4 regions of the Bradyrhizobium paxllaeri genome follow, and region 3 is predicted to be linked to each of the others. Evidence: riboswitches for the same ligand, from Rfam matches in the RefSeq annotation. Region 3 holds a riboswitch; each other region holds the start of a gene.
What was found. A riboswitch is a leader RNA that binds a small molecule or an ion and turns the genes downstream of it on or off. The one in region 3 is predicted to bind cobalamin.
Positions count from the first base shown of each region.

Region 1: linked by a shared signal. The riboswitch ahead of LMTR21_RS37525 (TonB-dependent receptor) and the one ahead of LMTR21_RS13405 (TonB-dependent receptor) in region 3 are both predicted to bind cobalamin.
Region 2: linked by a shared signal. The riboswitch ahead of metE (5-methyltetrahydropteroyltriglutamate--homocysteine S-methyltransferase) and the one ahead of LMTR21_RS13405 (TonB-dependent receptor) in region 3 are both predicted to bind cobalamin.
Region 4: linked by a shared signal. The riboswitch ahead of LMTR21_RS41190 (DUF1636 family protein) and the one ahead of LMTR21_RS13405 (TonB-dependent receptor) in region 3 are both predicted to bind cobalamin.

Region 1 is NZ_CP042968.1:7,833,391-7,837,570, reverse strand. Features, by position in the region: gene LMTR21_RS37530 (DUF6925 family protein) at 1-496, opposite strand, end outside; gene LMTR21_RS37525 (TonB-dependent receptor) at 618-2,894, opposite strand; cobalamin riboswitch at 3,007-3,205, opposite strand; gene LMTR21_RS37520 (FecCD family ABC transporter permease) at 3,339-4,180, shown strand, end outside.
Region 2 is NZ_CP042968.1:5,544,650-5,548,829, reverse strand. Features, by position in the region: cobalamin riboswitch at 1,741-1,936, shown strand; gene metE (5-methyltetrahydropteroyltriglutamate--homocysteine S-methyltransferase) at 2,039-4,180, shown strand, end outside.
Region 3 is NZ_CP042968.1:2,856,164-2,860,343, forward strand. Features, by position in the region: gene LMTR21_RS13400 (PepSY domain-containing protein) at 1-856, opposite strand, end outside; gene LMTR21_RS13405 (TonB-dependent receptor) at 859-3,132, opposite strand; cobalamin riboswitch at 3,240-3,434, opposite strand; gene LMTR21_RS13410 (LLM class flavin-dependent oxidoreductase) at 3,514-4,180, opposite strand, start outside.
Region 4 is NZ_CP042968.1:5,529,563-5,533,742, reverse strand. Features, by position in the region: partial or broken gene LMTR21_RS26385 (cob(I)yrinic acid a,c-diamide adenosyltransferase) at 931-1,239, opposite strand; cobalamin riboswitch at 1,279-1,495, shown strand; partial or broken gene LMTR21_RS41190 (DUF1636 family protein) at 1,585-1,920, shown strand; gene LMTR21_RS41185 (cobaltochelatase subunit CobN) at 1,969-2,406, shown strand; gene cobG (precorrin-3B synthase) at 2,403-3,566, shown strand; gene LMTR21_RS26370 (precorrin-8X methylmutase) at 3,566-4,180, shown strand, end outside.

The DNA of each region.
Region 1 (4,180 bases), 3.4 Mb from region 3:
TGGCCGCGAGTATCAGCGCCATCGCCGGATTATCGGCTGCGAACACGGCGCGGCCCGTGAGTTCGCGCAGCCGCGCGGCGAGATCGGGGTTGGCAATGCGGACGCAGAAGTCGGCCTGCAACGCGCCGAGACCGAGGTCGAACAGGATGGATCGGCGATCCTCGGCGCGCAGCGCCTCGCGATCGGTGCCGATCTCCGTCAGCACGGTGCGCCGGCTCATTGCGCAATGGTCCGCGGGCAGCACCAGCGCGACCCGCTGATTCCAGCCGGTCTTGGTGATGCCCTCCGAGGGAAAGGCGCGGGTACCGGCAACGGGTTTCAGCGCGATACCACCGCGCGGGGTCACCGCGGAAACAGCTTCGTCCGACTGGACGAGGCGCACTGGTTCGCCCTGATCGCGCGAAAACTCGGCGATGGCGCCGAAAGTGCCGAGGCTCCATTGCGTATCGGGATTGGCTATTTCCCGCCGCAGAAGATCGATGGCGGCGGCACTCATCGCCGGAACGGACGCGGTTCAGGCATGAAAGATATTCTCCCCGGCAATAAGCGAAAGGAGAATACCTTCTCGTCAGGTCAGGACAAGCCGGCCCGGCTTGTCGCCGAACCGGCGGCTCGGGTCAGAACGTCGCGCCGGCCTTCACCATGAAGGTGCGGCCGGCGAGCGGGTAGGCCGAGAAGCGGCCGGGCGTGAACGAACTGGCGATCGCGTAGTCATAGTAGAGTGCGTTGAACAGATTGTTCACGCCCACCGACCAGAAGAAGCGATCGTAGGCGCCGCTCAGTTTCAGATCGACGGTGGCGTCCGCCGGAATACGCCGCTGGGTGTTGGCCTGGTCATTGTCCATGAAGCGTTCGCTCCAGGCGCGCACCGTGGCATCGAACACCAGGTAATTCTGCCAGATGTTCCAGGTCACGCCGCCGCTCGCGGTGTAGCGGGACACCAGCGGCACGTCGTTGCCGGCGAACTCCCCTTCGCGAAACACCGCGCGGGTATAGGCCACGCCGCCGCGGAGCGTCACCGTGTCGCTGACGCGCAGCGAAGCGCTGGTCTCGGAGCCGTAGCGGCGGGTCGGATCGAGGTTGACGTTGAAAAACAGCGCCGGGATGAAATGGATCTCGTTCTCGAGATCCATGTTGTAGATGCTCGATTGCATCTGGAAGCCACCGCTCTTGATGCGGAATCCGCCCTCGATGTCGTACGAGGTCTGGGTCTTCAACTGGAAAGTCCCTGGAACGAAGAAGGGACCGTTGGAGACGCGCTCGTCGACGGTCGGGGTTCGGAATGCGCGCGCGGCGCGGCCGAATACCGAGAACACGCTATTGAAGCGATGCTCGAGGCCAACATGCAGCGCATATTGCGTTTCGTTGCTGTCCAACGGAGAGGCCGCGGGGCTGCAATTGAAGAACATGGCGCAACCGGGCGCATTGGGATCGAACCGATCCCGGGCACTCAGGCTGGTGTTTTGAATCCTGGCGCCATAGGAGAAATCGGTCGTCGGCAACAGGCCAAGAGTGTGCTGCCAGTAGCCGGCCAGCGTCTGTTGCGACAGGTCGTAGATATGGGTCGGCGCAAGGCCTTTGAACGCTCCGCGATCCTGATTGAATGTCGCGTCGTAATAATCGATGCCGGTCAGGATCTGCGAGGGAACTCCGAAGATCGAGTGCTTGACGCTCAATCGCGGCGTGATCGACCAGGTCAGCAATGATGCGTCGTTATAAGTGGAGGAGAAACTCGGAAGCGGCGAGGCAAACGGCACAGCGCCGAAGAAACCGCTTTGCGTGTCCTTCTTCCGAACGCCGCCGTCGACGATCAGGTCGATGCCGTTCATGATTGTCTTGGTAAAGCCGGTGGTGGCGCTGGCGCCCTGCTGGTTGCCGTAATCGAACGGCGTGGCGGCGCCCCGGCGGTTTGTCACCAGCTCATTGACGCCGATCGAGGGATCTACGATGCGACCGCCGGGGAATCCGAGCTTCTGGTCGTCGCCGGTCACCGTCAGGAAGGCCTTGAGGTCGGGCGTGGTGTAATTGAGATTGCCGACCCCGTTCTTCTGGTCGAGCGCGTTGTTTTCGCGATAGCCGTCGGACTTGATGGCGTTGCCATAAAATGACGTCGACCACGGCCCCGTATTCGTCGCCACGGAGAGATTGGCCAGACGCTGGTTGAAGGAACCGACGCCGGCCTCCGCGCGCATGGCAACTGGCGGGCCGCCAACGCCGTTCTTCAGGACGATATTGATGACGCCGCCGACTGCATTGTCTCCGTAAAGCACCGCGCCGCTGTTGCCGCGCGTGATTTCAATACGCTCGATCGAATCGCGCGGAATGGTCGAAAAATCGACGCCGGCCATGTCGATGTCGTTGAGCCTTCGGCCGTTGATGAGCACCAGGGTATTTGACGTTGCGAACGCGCCGAATCCGCGGAGGTCGACGCTGGTCTTGGCGCCGTTGACGCCGCCAAACAGGCTGGTCAGCTGCACACCGGGCGTTTGCGCGATGATTTCCTGCAACGTTTGTGCGGGCGAATGAGCGATCTCATCGGCGGTAATTACGGTCGACGCAGTACCGACGATGCCGGAGAACTGCCGGCCGCCGCTGCCATCAGCGCCTTGCGAAGCGCTTTGCGATGAGGCGTCCGAGCCCGTCCCGGCTGCTGGCCGCCTACCGGTCGAGGGCGCTGCCGCCGGGACGACGCGGCGCGAGGTCGATCCTTCATCGGTGGTCGGTTTGGCGCGGGTCCGGTTCGGGTCGGTGGGCGAGGTGACCTCGATTGGCGGCAATTGCTCAGGCGGCGTCTGCGCCTCTGCTCCGGAAATGCCGAGCGATACGATCGGTAGGAGAAAACTGGAGGTAAGCCAGACGCGGCGGCGCTTGGCGGCTCTGCTGATGGAAGACATGGTTCAGACCCCGGTATGACGTCAGTGGCACGTCACAGCGAACCAAGTCTCACCGTATGCTAACCGAGCTTAGGTGAAGCTAATGCCTGTACTCCCCGACCGACATCTTCGCGTGTGACCACGGCTGACGGCAGGTCTCCTGGCTCGCGGGTCGTTACCCCATCGTCGCCTTCCCAGGACCGAGATGCCCAGTGGCGTGTGACGAAGGATTCGCCGCTTACAGTTGCGGGGGCAGCCGCGGAATTGGGGGATCTCCCCGCACCGCATTCCCTTTTGATCCCCAAACGGGAACCGTCGGGAACTATGGTAGAAGTTCGTCAAAGTTCGAGTCAATCCGCTCCGGCGCGCCCAGCAATCCCTACTGGACGAGTGCGCTATTTTTGCCGCATGAGCACGCGTGCCCGTCTCTGTACCAGAGCGCGCAAACCTGCTTTAGGACCATCGATGAGTGTTGAGGCCGTAACCCTGACCAACGAGATTGCCGCGCGCCGGCGGATCGGCGCGGTGGCCGCGCTTTCCGTCCTCGTTGTGTTCCTGATGCTGATTTCGCTCGGCATCGGGCCGGTGCGGCTGTCGCCGCTTTCAGTGGCGCAGGCGCTGTTGGGCGCCGGCAGCGACGTGTCGCAGGTGATCGTGCGGGAGATCCGCCTGCCGCGCACGCTGCTGGCGCTCGCGATCGGCGCCATTCTCGGCCTGTCGGGCGCATCGTTGCAGGGCTTGCTCCGCAATCCGCTGGCCTCGCCCTCGCTGTTCGGCGCGCCGCAATCGGCCGCCTTCGGCGCCGTGCTGGTGATTGCGCTGGGGCTCGCCGATGTGCGCTCCTACGCGCTGCCGGTCGCAGCAATTGTCGCGGCGTTCTCGTCTGTCTTCGTGCTGCTGTCGATCGCCGGCCGCAATGCCGGGCTGCTGATCCTCATTCTCTCCGGCCTGGCGATTTCAAGTTTTGCGGGCGCTGCCACCGCACTGGTGATGAACCTCTCCAGCAATCCCTTCGTGGTGCTGGAGATCGCGTTCTGGCTCTTGGGTTCGCTGGAAGACCGCAGCTTTCAGCATGTGGTGCTGGCGTTTCCCTTCATCATTGCCGGCGCGATCATGCTGTTCAGCCAGCGCCATGCCTTTCGCGCGCTGAGCCTGGGCGAAGAAACCGCGCAAAGCCTCGGCGTCGATGTCGGCCGCCTCCGGCTGTTCGTGATTTCGGGCGTCGCGCTCGGCGTTGGGGGCGCGGTCGCGGTTACCGGCACCATCGGCTTCATCGGTCTGGTCGCGCCGCATTTGATGCGGCCCGT
Region 2 (4,180 bases), 2.7 Mb from region 3:
CTAGAAAAAGGCTGCTGGACCTAGCGGAACGGTATGACAGACGTATGAGACCGACGGTCTCAGATGACAAAGCGCGGCGAAACTAACTGGCCGTGGAACTGTTCCGGCCGATCTGGCGGCTCACCATCGATTGCACGTGGCCGATTTCGTGGTCGACATACATGAGCGACGCTCTGGAGTCCGCCTGAAGAGACCCGACAGCACGTTTTCTTCAGAGCCGCTCGCGCCTGAAGACGCGGAGGCGGCTTATTACATTACGAGGACGTCAATCGCCGGTCTTGCGGGGGCGTCCTCTTCTCGAAATTAGGATGGGTGACCGTATGCCGGCATTTACGAACAACTGTTCGCCGAGGCTAATGACCTGTATCTGCGCGAGAGCCTACTCGCACCATGCGTTTTTGCGGTCAAAGCCATTGAGATCCTGCAAATCAATCTCTTGCCGGATGCAGAAAAAAGGCCGCGCGAATGTTACGCGCGGCCAAGTCAGGGAGGAACGCCCCAAGGGGCGGCTGAAGGAGCATCGAGATGAGTAGATCGATCACTCACCGAGAACTCCAAGCTTGTGAGAGCATCAGTGTTACGAGATGCTTTTTTATTCGTCTCTAGTCGCGCGAAGTGATCGAATACTTGAGTTCTTGCGCGGTTTGGCGGTAATTTTTGTGCATGTCTCGCATCTTTTGTGCAAAGATGATTAACTGGACGCAGCGTTCAGCTCGACGTATCGGTCGGTCTACCGCGATAAGCCCGGATACCTAGGGAGGTCACCGTTCCCTTCTTTGTTCAGGCGGGATGTCGTTTCGGCGACACTCATCACGGGTTTCGGTGATCTATTACAAGCCTGTACGTGACGTGCACTGCGAGTTCAGAATCGTAAGCAGCTACAGGCCTATGGGAATGTCAACGTAGCGCATCGATGGGGCGTCCGCCGGACCGAGCTGGTCCGAAGCCGACAGGCAAGCCGCAAGTGCTGCCGATGTCTGCTCTATGGCCTGCAAATGGCGAAGCATCACGTGGATATGGCGCGGCCAAACTGGTCGTTTCGGAGTGCGACGGTGGACGGTTCAAGTCCGCAGACGACAGAATGGATGACATGCCGCTCGAAGGCCACGAGATCGGGGGTGCCCGTAACTTTCAAGCAAGGCCCAGGAAGGTGATGCGACAGTCGTGTCTGAACGGTCGTTTTTGGCCAAGGTGGTCGCGGAGCCGATGCAGGCGATAGAGATGCGCGCAGGTGGGCAACCTTCGGTCAATGGCTACGTCAGCGCATGGGTACGGCGATGCGACAGTAAGTTTCGGCAAGATATGGGTGTGCCTCGCGATATAGCATATAGGCGCGTGCAGAGTTGGAGGCGGGCGCCTACCGATTTTTCCCGCGGCGCTCACTACCGCGGAAATGTTCGTGCCTTTGCCGAGCGGATGCCGGGCGTGCCGCTGCTCGCCAACGTGACCGCCTTCGGCAAGACGCCGTTTCTTTGCGGCGGCAGAATTCGAGATAACTAATCAATGGTGATCTGGCTCGTGTCTGCGCTGCGGGTGGCGAATAAGGCGCAGGAAGATGTGTAAGCTTCGATCGCGCGACCGCCGCACCCACAAGATTGTCGATCGAATCCAGACGTGCGCCCAACTCTATGCCACGATCGGGCCACACGAGGACGAGGCTAGATGCCTCCGTTCTCCAGACAGTCGCTCCGAAAACCGCACAAAGAATTATCGAGAGGTTGACGGAACAGTCCTCTTGCAGGTAATCGGAGATGTCGAGGTTCTCCGGATGGATCCGGAGCTAAGAGGGAAGCCGGTGCGATGCCGGCGCTGCCCCCGCAACTGTAAGCGGCGAGCCGCTGTCCAATAGATGCCACTGAAGCCACGCGGCTTCGGGAAGGTCGGATACCGGCGATGACCCGCGAGCCAGGAGACCTGGCCCGACAACATATTCGTCCACGGGCGGGGTGTCCCGGTGGTGCGCCAAGCAGTTGCCGCTTTCGGTGGCTTTTCTGCACGCGTCCGCCATGGCCTTTGCTCCCAACATGGGGTTGAAGCTATGTCTCTTCTCTCGATTCCTGTCGCTACCCTCGGTACGCCGCGCATGGGTCCGCGCCGCGAACTCAAACTCGCGCTCGAGAGCTATTGGGCCGGAAAATCTGACGAAACGCAGCTTCTTGAGGCCGCGGCTGCGCTTCGCGCCGCCAACTGGGCGCGGCAGAAATCGCTCGGCGTAACCGTTATTCCTTCAAACGACTTCTCGCTTTATGACCATGTGCTCGATACCAGCGTGATGGTCGGTGCCATTCCGGAAATTTACGGTTGGAGTGCAGGCCCTGTTTCGCTCAAAACCTACTTTGCGATGGCACGGGGCGCGCAGCGCGATGAGCATGATGCGAATTGCGGTCACGCCGAGCACGGCGCGGCAGCGCAGGAGATGACCAAATGGTTCGACACCAATTATCACTACATAGTGCCGGAATATCACAAGGATCAGACCTTCACGCTTTCCTCTCGCAAGCCGATCGAGGAGTACGAAGAAGCGAAAAACCTGGGTTATCAGACGCGCCCGGTGCTGGTTGGTCCGGTCACCTTTCTCAAGCTCGGCAAGAGCGCCGATCCTGCATTCGATACGCTGTTGCTTCTCGATAGGCTGCTGCCGGTCTATGTAGATGTTCTCCGCGAACTCACCTTAAGGGGCGCCGAGTGGGTGCAACTGGACGAGCCATGTTTGGTCCTGGACCTCGATGCTGCCACACGCGACGCGCTGCGCCGGACCTACACCCATCTGGCCAAAAAGGTTCCCGACGTGAAGATCATGCTCGCTACCTATTTTGGAACGATCGGCGATAACCTGGAAGCCGCTTTGACGTTGCCGGTCGCGGGCCTTCACATCGACCTGGTCCGCGCCCCTGAGCAGTTGGACGTGATTGTCGCCGACGCTCGAAGGGATCTTGTCATTTCCCTCGGAGTCGTCGATGGCCGCAATGTCTGGCGTTCGAATCTTCCAGCAGTGCTCGACCGGCTCGAACCTGCCATCGCAAAGCTCGGCAAGGACCGCGTGCAGATTGCACCCTCATGCTCGCTGCTTCATGTCCCGATCGACCTCGAACTAGAGACCGATCTCGATCTCGATGTGAAAAGCTGGCTTGCTTTCTCCGTCCAGAAGATCGGAGAACTCGCAACGCTGGGACGCGTGCTGGCTAAAGGATGGGAGGAAGCGGCGGATGTACTTGAGGCCTCGGAGGCCGCGGCCGTCGGGCGCGAAACGTCACCCAACGTTCACAATGCGAACGTCGCCAAGCGAATGGCTGCAATCGATGGCAGCATGCAGCGTCGTCACAGTCCTTTCGCCCGGCGCGCCGAGGTTCAGCGGGCGCGGTTCGGATTGCCGACATTTCCAACGACGACGATCGGATCGTTCCCGCAGACGCTGGAGGTCCGCAACGCCCGCGCAGCCCATTTGCGGGGAACGATGAGCGACGCACAATACGAGCAGTTTCTCAAGGAGGAGACGGCGCGTGCGGTGCGCTGGCAGGAAGACATTGGTCTCGACGTTCTCGTGCATGGAGAGTTCGAGCGCAATGACATGGTGCAGTATTTCGGTGAGCGGCTGTCCGGCTTCGCATTCACCAAGCATGGTTGGGTTCAGTCCTACGGCTCGCGATATGTCCGGCCGCCCATCCTGTTTGGCGACGTCTCCCGGCCGACGCCGATGGCGATGGAGTGGTGGCGCTTCGCGCAATCGCTGACCAAGAAGCCACTGAAGGCGATGCTGACAGGGCCGGTGACGATCCTGAACTGGTCATTCGTCCGTGATGATATTCCACGGAGCGAAGCATGTCATCAGATCGCGCTCGCGATACGTGACGAGGTGATCGATCTGGAGAGGTCCGGCGCGATGATGATCCAGATTGACGAGGCTGCGCTCCGAGAAGGATTGCCGCTGCGCAAGTCACAATGGAAGACCTACCTCGGCTGGGCAGTAGACAGCTTCCGCATCTGCTCGTCTGGGGTGGCCGACGAGACCCAGATCCACACCCATATGTGTTATTCCGAGTTCAACGACATCATCGATGCGATCGCGGCAATGGATGCCGATGTCATCTCGATCGAGACGTCACGGTCAAAAATGCAGCTGCTTGATGCCTTCAAGAGCTACAAATATCCAAACGAGATCGGACCGGGCGTTTACGACATC
Region 3 (4,180 bases):
CGCCGGGATTAAGCGAAAGCCAGCCGGAGAACATCCAGGTCAGCATGAAGATGCCGGCAATCAGGCCGGTGATGTGGTGCCATGCCATCCAGCCGCGATATGGCGTGATCCTGTCGCTCGAATACCGTTGCTTCAAGCGCACGCGCAGGATGCCGATCCAGATGCCGGTGACGCCGACGATCAGGCAGATGCCGGAGATCCACAGCACCACCAGCCGCCACAGCGACCCGTCCTTGCGCAGCACGGTCGGATAGATCCAGTGCGGGATCGAACCGAGCCAGTTCCAGACGCGTTCGGTGCGGCTGGTGTCGAGCGCGATCTCGCCGGACCGCGAGGAGACATAGAGCTTGGTGCCGGCATCGTCGCCGAGCGCAATCAGATAAAGCGGTCGCAGCGGATCGTAACGGGCCGTCACGCTCCATTGGTCGCGATCGACGATCTCTTCCAGCAGCGGTGTTTTGCTCGCGGGGTGATATTGCGCGACCGCCAGCGCCTGTCCCTCGGAGACGCTGGTGATGGCGCGGCCATCGACTGCAGAGATCACTTGCCGTGTGCCGTCCCAGGCAGTCATTCGATATACGGGCTCGTCGGCCAGCATCGAAAGCCGGAGATCGCGCGGATAGCGGGTGGCGCCAGCCTTCTTCATGGCCTCGTCCGGCGACAGCGCCACCTTCTTCCATTGGATATCAGGAAGCGCTGCCAGCCTTTCCTTGTCGGAAAGGCCGGGAAACGCGACATACATCATCACCACGCCGGAAATGAACCACATGGCGAAGAACAGGCAGGTGACGATGCCGACCCAGCGGTGGCCGATATAGAGCCACCGCCGGAGTGTGCGTTTCAGGGTGCGTGACACGCTCAGAACTTCACGTTGACGGCGAGCTGGGCCGTGCGGGGCATTCCGAGCAGCCATTGCGTGGTGCCGCCCGACGTCGTGTAGACCTCATCGAAAAGGTTGTAGACGCGGAACGACACGGTGGTGTTGAGATCCGGCTTCCACTGCACACCGGCGTTGACGATGTTGTAGGCCGGGCGCGTCATCGTGTTCGCATTGTCTGCAAAGGTCTTGCCGACGATCTGCACGCCGGCATAGGCCGACCAGTTCGGTGCAAAGGCCCAGGTCGCCCAGATATTGGAAACGTTCTGCGGCACATTGACCGGCACGTTGCCGGCATAGTTCACGGCTAGGCCGCCGACCGACTGCACGAAGTCGTCATACCTCGCGCGCAGGAAGGCCGTGTTGGCATCGATTCGCCAGCCATGGTCGAGCGCGAAGCCGACCGATGCTTCGACACCGCGCGACGATTGCTGGCCGACCTGGACGGTCACCGTTGGGTTGTTGGGATCGCGCGCGAGCAAATTGTTCTTCACGATCTCATAGCCGGCCAGAGTCCATTCGCCCCGGCCGCCCCAGAACGATTGCTTGACGCCGACCTCGATCTGCTTGCCGGTGGCCAGGTTGAAATTCCTGTTTGCGGCGGACAGCGAGATGATCCCTCCGACCGGATCGACCGCGGTGGAATATTGGCCATAAAAAGCGAGATCCTTGACGGGCGTATAGACCGCACCCGCGCGCCAGGTCGTCGAGGAGAACGACTTTTCGAAGCTGTTGGCAGGTACGACATAGTCGATGCGCGTGACTGTCGGCTCATCCTGGCGGATGCCGGCAATCAGGGATAGTTGTTCGGTGACCGACAGCCTGTTCTCGGCAAACAGCGCATACTGGTTGGTCACGCTGCCAAAGCCGGGAACCGTGGGGTTCGGGCTGTTGAATACGCCTGGAACGAAGTTGTGCGGGTTGACGGATGACGCGCCGCCATAAGGCGAATTGTTGGTATGGGTAAAATTGATGCTGTTGACGTCAAAGCCTGCAAGGAACTCATTGACCATGCCAAGGACATGTCCGCGGAATTTCGCATCCATGCGATTGCCGACCTGCTGCTGATCGTGAAAAATCTCGATGTAACTGCTTCGATTGATCAGGCCGGTGGCGGGATTGTAGGCGTAACTTTCGACGTCCTTCCAGTGTCGCTTGGAGTTCAGATAGTAGAGTGTGTTCTGGATCGAGATGCCATCAGCGACCTGCCATTCGGTCTTCACCTGGTTCCAGCTATCCTGGTAGCGGATGTGGCTGTCGCTGACGTTGTAATTCTTGAAACGTAGCTGCTCATCGAGCTTGCCGTTGATCAGGGGCGTGCTGAAGTAACGCGACGGATTGCGATCACCATAGTCGGTAGACAGCGTCCAGGTGACGTCTTCGTTCTGCTTGATCTGGACCACGGCGTGAAGTGCGACATTCGAGGTGTTGTCACGATCGACCCAGCCGTCCGACATGTTGCCGGAGGCGGTGATCCGATAGGCGACGTCCTTGCTGACCGGACCGCCGCTATCCACGGCAATTCGCCGCGTCAGGTTGCTGTCCAGCGAGACCTCGGCCTGGTTGCGAGGGACCCACAATGGCAGTTTCGAAACCACATTGATGGCGCCGCCGACCGCGCCTGCGCCATACATCACCGACGCAGGGCCGCGCAGCACCTCGATGCGTTCGGTCGACCAGGTGTCGAACGGAAACGTCACCGTGCCGGCGCCGATATAAAGCTGGGTGCCGTCATACAGCGTCATCACAGACCCGAGGCCGGTGAAGCCGCGGGTATTGAACGAGACGCCGCCATTGCCGGGCGCCGGGCTCGCGGTGAAACCGGTGGCGTTTTGCGTCACCGCGTCGAGGATATTCTGCTGGCCGCGCTCGGCGATGGTTTCGGACGAGATCACCTCCACGCTGGCTGGTGTCTGCAGCCGCGTCAGGCCGAGCCGGCTGCCAGCCGTGCTGGTGCCGGTGAGGTTGAGCGTCGGTGCGGCGAAGGCCGGACCTGTCGGTGTGGCGACCGGTGTACCGGTGTTGGCGGCCACGCTGCGTTGCTGGCGAAGACGCGCGGCGTGGTTGGCATTGCCGCGTCGGACGCTGCGGGCATTCGGCGGCGTTGCCGAGGGCTGCACGACCACGGGGTCGAGCGTTTGGGTCGGCCTTCCGGATTGGGCCCAGCCATCGGCGGGAAAAAGCAGGCAGGAGAATGTAATCGAACCGAGAAGCGCGCGGCGGTGCCGCGGCGCGAAGATAGCATGGGAATTCATCAGTATGGCTCGCGATAACGTGGCACGTCACCGCGAACCAGTTTGGCCGCTGCCTCGAGGAGACGACGGCTCAACACCCACCAGAACACCCCGCCCAATGTGCTCGCGTGTGACCACGACTAACGGCAGGTCTCCTGGCTCGCGGGTCGTTACCCATCGCCGCCTTCCCAGGCCTGCAGGCCCAGTGGCATTTGGCGAAGGCTCACCGCTTACAGTTGCGGGGGCAGCCACGGCGTTGGGGAGACCCCGCACCGTATTCCCTTTTGATCTCCCGAAGGAGAACCGTCGCAATCACCATAATTTCATCTGGAAAGGGCTGTCAATCGCGCGCCTCCCCACGGCTGCAAAATCCGCGTGGCGCTTACTCTATAAGAGAGCGGCTCAACGCCATCCCAAGGCGGGTGCGACGTGAGTGAGAATTGCCTCGATGACATGGGCGTTGTACGCGACCCCGAGTTGATTGGGAACGGTCAGGAGGAGGGTATCGGCTTCGGCAATCGCCTCGTCCGTTTTTAGTTGCTCGATCAGCGCATCCGGCTCGGCAGCGTAACTGCGCCCGAAAATGGCCCGCGTCCTTTCGTCGATGAAACCGACTTGGTCTTCACCTTCGCCGCCGCGACCGAAATACGCGCGATCGCGGTCGTTCACGAGCGCGATGATGCTGCGGCTGACCGAGATCCGCGGCTCCCGTGCATGGCCGGCCTCTTTCCAGGCCGCACGGTAGGCCCGAATCTGAGCGGCCTGCTGGATGTGGAAGGCTTCTCCGGTCTCGTCGCTCTTGAGTGTCGAACTCTGCAAATTCATGCCGAGCTTTGCCGCCCAAATTGCCGTGGCATTCGAGCCGGCGCCCCACCAGATCCGCTCGCGAAGGCCTTCGGAATGCGGCTCGAGGCGCAGCAGCCCGGGCGGGTTGGGAAACATGGGCCGGGGATTGGGTTGCGCGAAACCCCGGCCGCGCAAGAGGTCGAGGAAGACTTCTGCGTGGCGCCGCCCCATGTCGGCATCGCTTTCGCCATCGGTCGGCTGAAAGCCGAAATACCGCCAGCCA
Region 4 (4,180 bases), 2.7 Mb from region 3:
CTTACGCCTGGTCACCAGAGCGTCCTGCGCGAATGAGGCGATTTAGACAAGGGTCGCTGAACGCATGTCTTTATGTATCAACAGCATAGATGCATCCCATCGAAACAATCGATTTCACCAGTTTTGCGGAATGCTGTTAGAAAGCGCGCATAGTCTGGTGCAAATGGCACACACACTCGGCGTCACTTCCATGGCGGATGAGTGATCACAGGCGGGCGAAGCATTGGCGGACAGCCTCTTTTCCGTGGGGTTCATCTTGAAGCATATCTTTGATGACCGCCTCAAGATTACGTGACCGACGCACTTGTCGAGCTTCACGCGATCGTTGCGCCGAATTCCCTGAATAGAGCAGAAGGAAGCGAAACCTGATTTCATTTGGAACGTATATCGGCCTTCCCGTGGCTAAAGTTAACGGCGAATGCCCTCGCCGTAAATGAACCGCCGGCACCCTCCCTCTGCCGGCGGAAGCTGGTGCGATGTGTAGCAGCGTCGCTCCCCCCCAGACTGACTTCCGCCCGGCCGCCGAAAAGGGGGCCGGGCATTTTTTTTGGCGAGCAGGAGCGCCAGCTTGCAGATCTTGCATTTGATCTCACTCACGCCCATGAATTCAGGGGTCGGCGCCGCGTCCTCGCACCAATCCATCGATAGGTCCCAGAACGGCCCATCGGATTAGTTGATGTCTGTCAGCGGCCTATTATTCCGCAACGATAGTGGGCCGGCAGAAAAGCTTTTTTCCTAAGGACAGGCATGGCATTTACCACGTTGCGCTTCGGCCAATCGCCAGGTTCGCATCAAATGCATCGCGGTCAGCATCCTGATTTGTTGACCTACGAGTTGACACGCGATGAAGGCTCTGGATGGAAAGTTGAAACCTGGGCGCTATCGTGGAGTGGTAAATTCCTTCGCCGATCGCCGATATTCCCAGTTGGCGCGACACAATTCACCAAAATGTCCGGTCAGCAGCGGGCGCTCGCCGGTGTCCCACGCACCTTTGATGAATTGCATCATGGCGCAGGGAAAGCCATGCGCAACGCACCGCATGATCATGCCGAGAGCCGAGGAGGATTTCCCTTTGCTCGCGCAGGTATGGACGATGATGAGTCCCTTCTCACCGCTCTTGGCGGCTATCATCCGGTCGCGCGCTGCTTTTTTTCTTCGCCATTTGGCCGCATGGCGGGCGTCCAGCGAGGCTTCAGAGGTCACAGTTTCGTCCTCAGCGGCATCAGGTTCGGAAGTCATGAGCACGCTCCTATGGCTTGACAAGCTGCACGCTTGGGCAAATGGTGGGGTGGCGTTGGTTCCTGTCCTAGGACAGGCGAAGAGGGAATGCGATAGGGCTCTAGCCGCAAAGCTTGGACCTGAAGCGCAGCCGCCCCCGCGACCGTGACCGGAGAGATCTCTAGGAGCCACTGACCCGTCAAGGGTTGGGAAGGTGGAGATCGAAGGGAAAACCTGCTCCGCAAGCCGGGAGACCTGCCAGCGCAGAGACTTGGGACCGGCGGACGGGGTGCTCCGCGACGGCAACGAACCGTAGTGTCTCCGGTTCGTGCGCCTCATCGCCTCCGCCAAAAATCGAGGAGGGCGATGACCGTCACGCTTCATGTCTGCATCACCTGCCGTGCCGACCAACCCGTAAGAGAAGGCAAAATCACGCCAGGCGCGCGTCTGCACAGCGCCATTCTCGCCGGCGTGCCGGAAGACGTCCACGTGGTTCCGGTCGAATGCCTGTCTGCTTGTAGCCAGGGTTGCTCGGTCGCGCTCAGCGCGCCTGGACAGTGGTCTTACGTCTGCGGCCGCCTGTCCGACATAAACGCGCCGGACGTGATCGCCGGTGCTGCGGCCTATGCGGCGGCGGCCGACGGCGTCGTGCCGTGGCGCAGCCGGCCGGAGATCTTCCGCAAACAATCGCTTGCCCGCATTTTCACCGATTACCATGAAACGGATCTGCTGCTCGCCGCAGACTATGCCGTGCATGAGGCGGGCCTTGCGGCCGCGGCGGCGCGCCTCGGCGCGGCCACACCATCGCTCTACCACCTACGCGACACATCCCGATCAGCCGCGTGCTCGCTCGTTGACCGAGGAAATTTCGCGCGTTGTGCGTGCGCGTGCGGCCAACCGAAATGGATGTCCGGCATGATGCGCCACGGCTTTCAGGGCGCGGCGGAAATCGCTGCCACGCTAGAGCATATGGCCAGCTTTGCACATCTTGCCGATGCGGTGCCCACGCATCTCTTCGATCTCTATTACGACGCGATGCTTGGCAGCGACAACGTGCGCACTTTCATGGCGCGCGAGAATCCGGCGGCGCTTGCGGCGATCGAGACTTGCTTCACCCGTTTGAATCAAGCTTCGCCCTGGAGGACACGGCGCAATTCGATTGCGGCCGCGCTGCGGGAGGCTTCATGAGCGCTGTTGCGATCAAGGGCTGGTGCCCCAGCGCCTTACGGCCGATGCGGTCGGGAGATGGGCTCGTGGTTCGCATCCGGCCGCACGGTGGCCGGCTGGCTCCGAAGCAGGCAGCGGGAATTGCGGCGCTGTCCAAGCGCTACGGCAACGGCCTGATCGATCTGACCAGCCGGGGCAACCTGCAAATCAGGGGTGTCAGTGATCAAGGTCATCGGCCCTTGATCGAGGAACTCTCACGGCTGCACTTGCTCGATCCCGATGCGGAGTCGGAAGCGCGGCGCAACATCCTTGTCACGCCCTTCTGGAGCGCCAGTGACGATACCTGTTTTCTCGCAGCAGAACTTGAACACGGGCTTGTGATGGGACCGCCCGGCCTGCCGACCAAATTCGGCTTCGCCGTTGATTGCAGCACAGAGCCCGCGCTGGCCGGCGCCTCCGCCGACATCCGCATCGAGCGCAGCACCGCGGGAGAGCTGATCGTGCGTGCCGACGGTGCGGAGCATGGTCGTCCCGTCTCGCGGACAGGAGCGGTAAGCGTTGCGCTCGCGCTTGCCGAGTGGTTCGTCGACTCGGGCGGAGCCAGGGAGGGGAGAGGGCGAATGAAAGCGCATGTCGGGGCTGGCGCAAAACTGCCCGACGCGCTTCGTAGCAACGTCAAGCCGGCTTGCATGATCGCGGAGCCGCGTCCCGGACTTTATCCGCAAGGCGCGATGGTCGCTGCGGCTTTCGGACAGCTGACACATGCCGCTCTCAGCCATCTTGCCGGATGCTCGCAAGGATTACGGATGACGCCCTGGCGCATGATTATGGCGGAAGGATTGCGCGAAATGCCCCACTGCGAGGGCCTCGTCACCCAAGCGGACGATCCGATCCTGCGCGTCATCGCCTGCAGCGGTGCGCCCGCCTGCTGTGAGGCGCATTCCGATACTCGTGCACTTGCAGCGTCGCTTGCGTCGCATATTGCCGCGGACGAGAGGCTTCACGTCTCTGGCTGTGCCAAAGGCTGTGCCCATTCGGGGACTGCTGCGCTCACCCTTGTTGCGACCCGCGAGGGATTTGATGTCATCCGCAGCGGCTCAACGCGGGATACGTCTAGCCAGCGTGGAGTAAGCGCAGGCCGAATGATCGCGGATCCTTCCGTTCTAACGGGATCGCCCTGATGACGCACGTCTATGAAACCGATGGTGCAACGATCTACCGTCAATCCTTCGCCACCATTCGCGCGGAGGCGAACCTTGAGCGATTTTCCGCCGACGAGGAGCCGGTGGTCGTGCGGATGGTCCATGCCGCCGGCATGGTGAGTCTCGAATCCTGCATCCGCTTCACGCCCGGCATGGCGCGCATCGCGCGGGCTGCGCTGCAGAACGCCGCGCCTATCCTCTGCGACGCACGCATGGTGTCGGGGGGAATTACCCGTGCGCGCCTGCCGGCCGGCAACGCCATCATCTGTACGCTTGACGATCCTAAGGTTCCCTCCCTCGCGCAATCCATGCGCAATACCCGCTCAGCCGCAGCGCTGGAATTGTGGAGGCCGCATCTGGACGGCGCGATCGTCGCTATCGGCAATGCGCCGACCGCGCTATTTCACCTGCTCAACATGCTGGAGGATCGCAACTGTCCAAGACCTGCAGCGATCATCGGTTGTCCGGTCGGCTTTGTCGGCGCGGCTGAAGCCAAGGTTGCGCTGATGGCTGACCAGCCTGCGCCGGCGCTGACGGTCGAGGGGCGCCTTGGCGGCTCCGCAATCACGGTCGCCGCCGTGAACGCGCTGGCG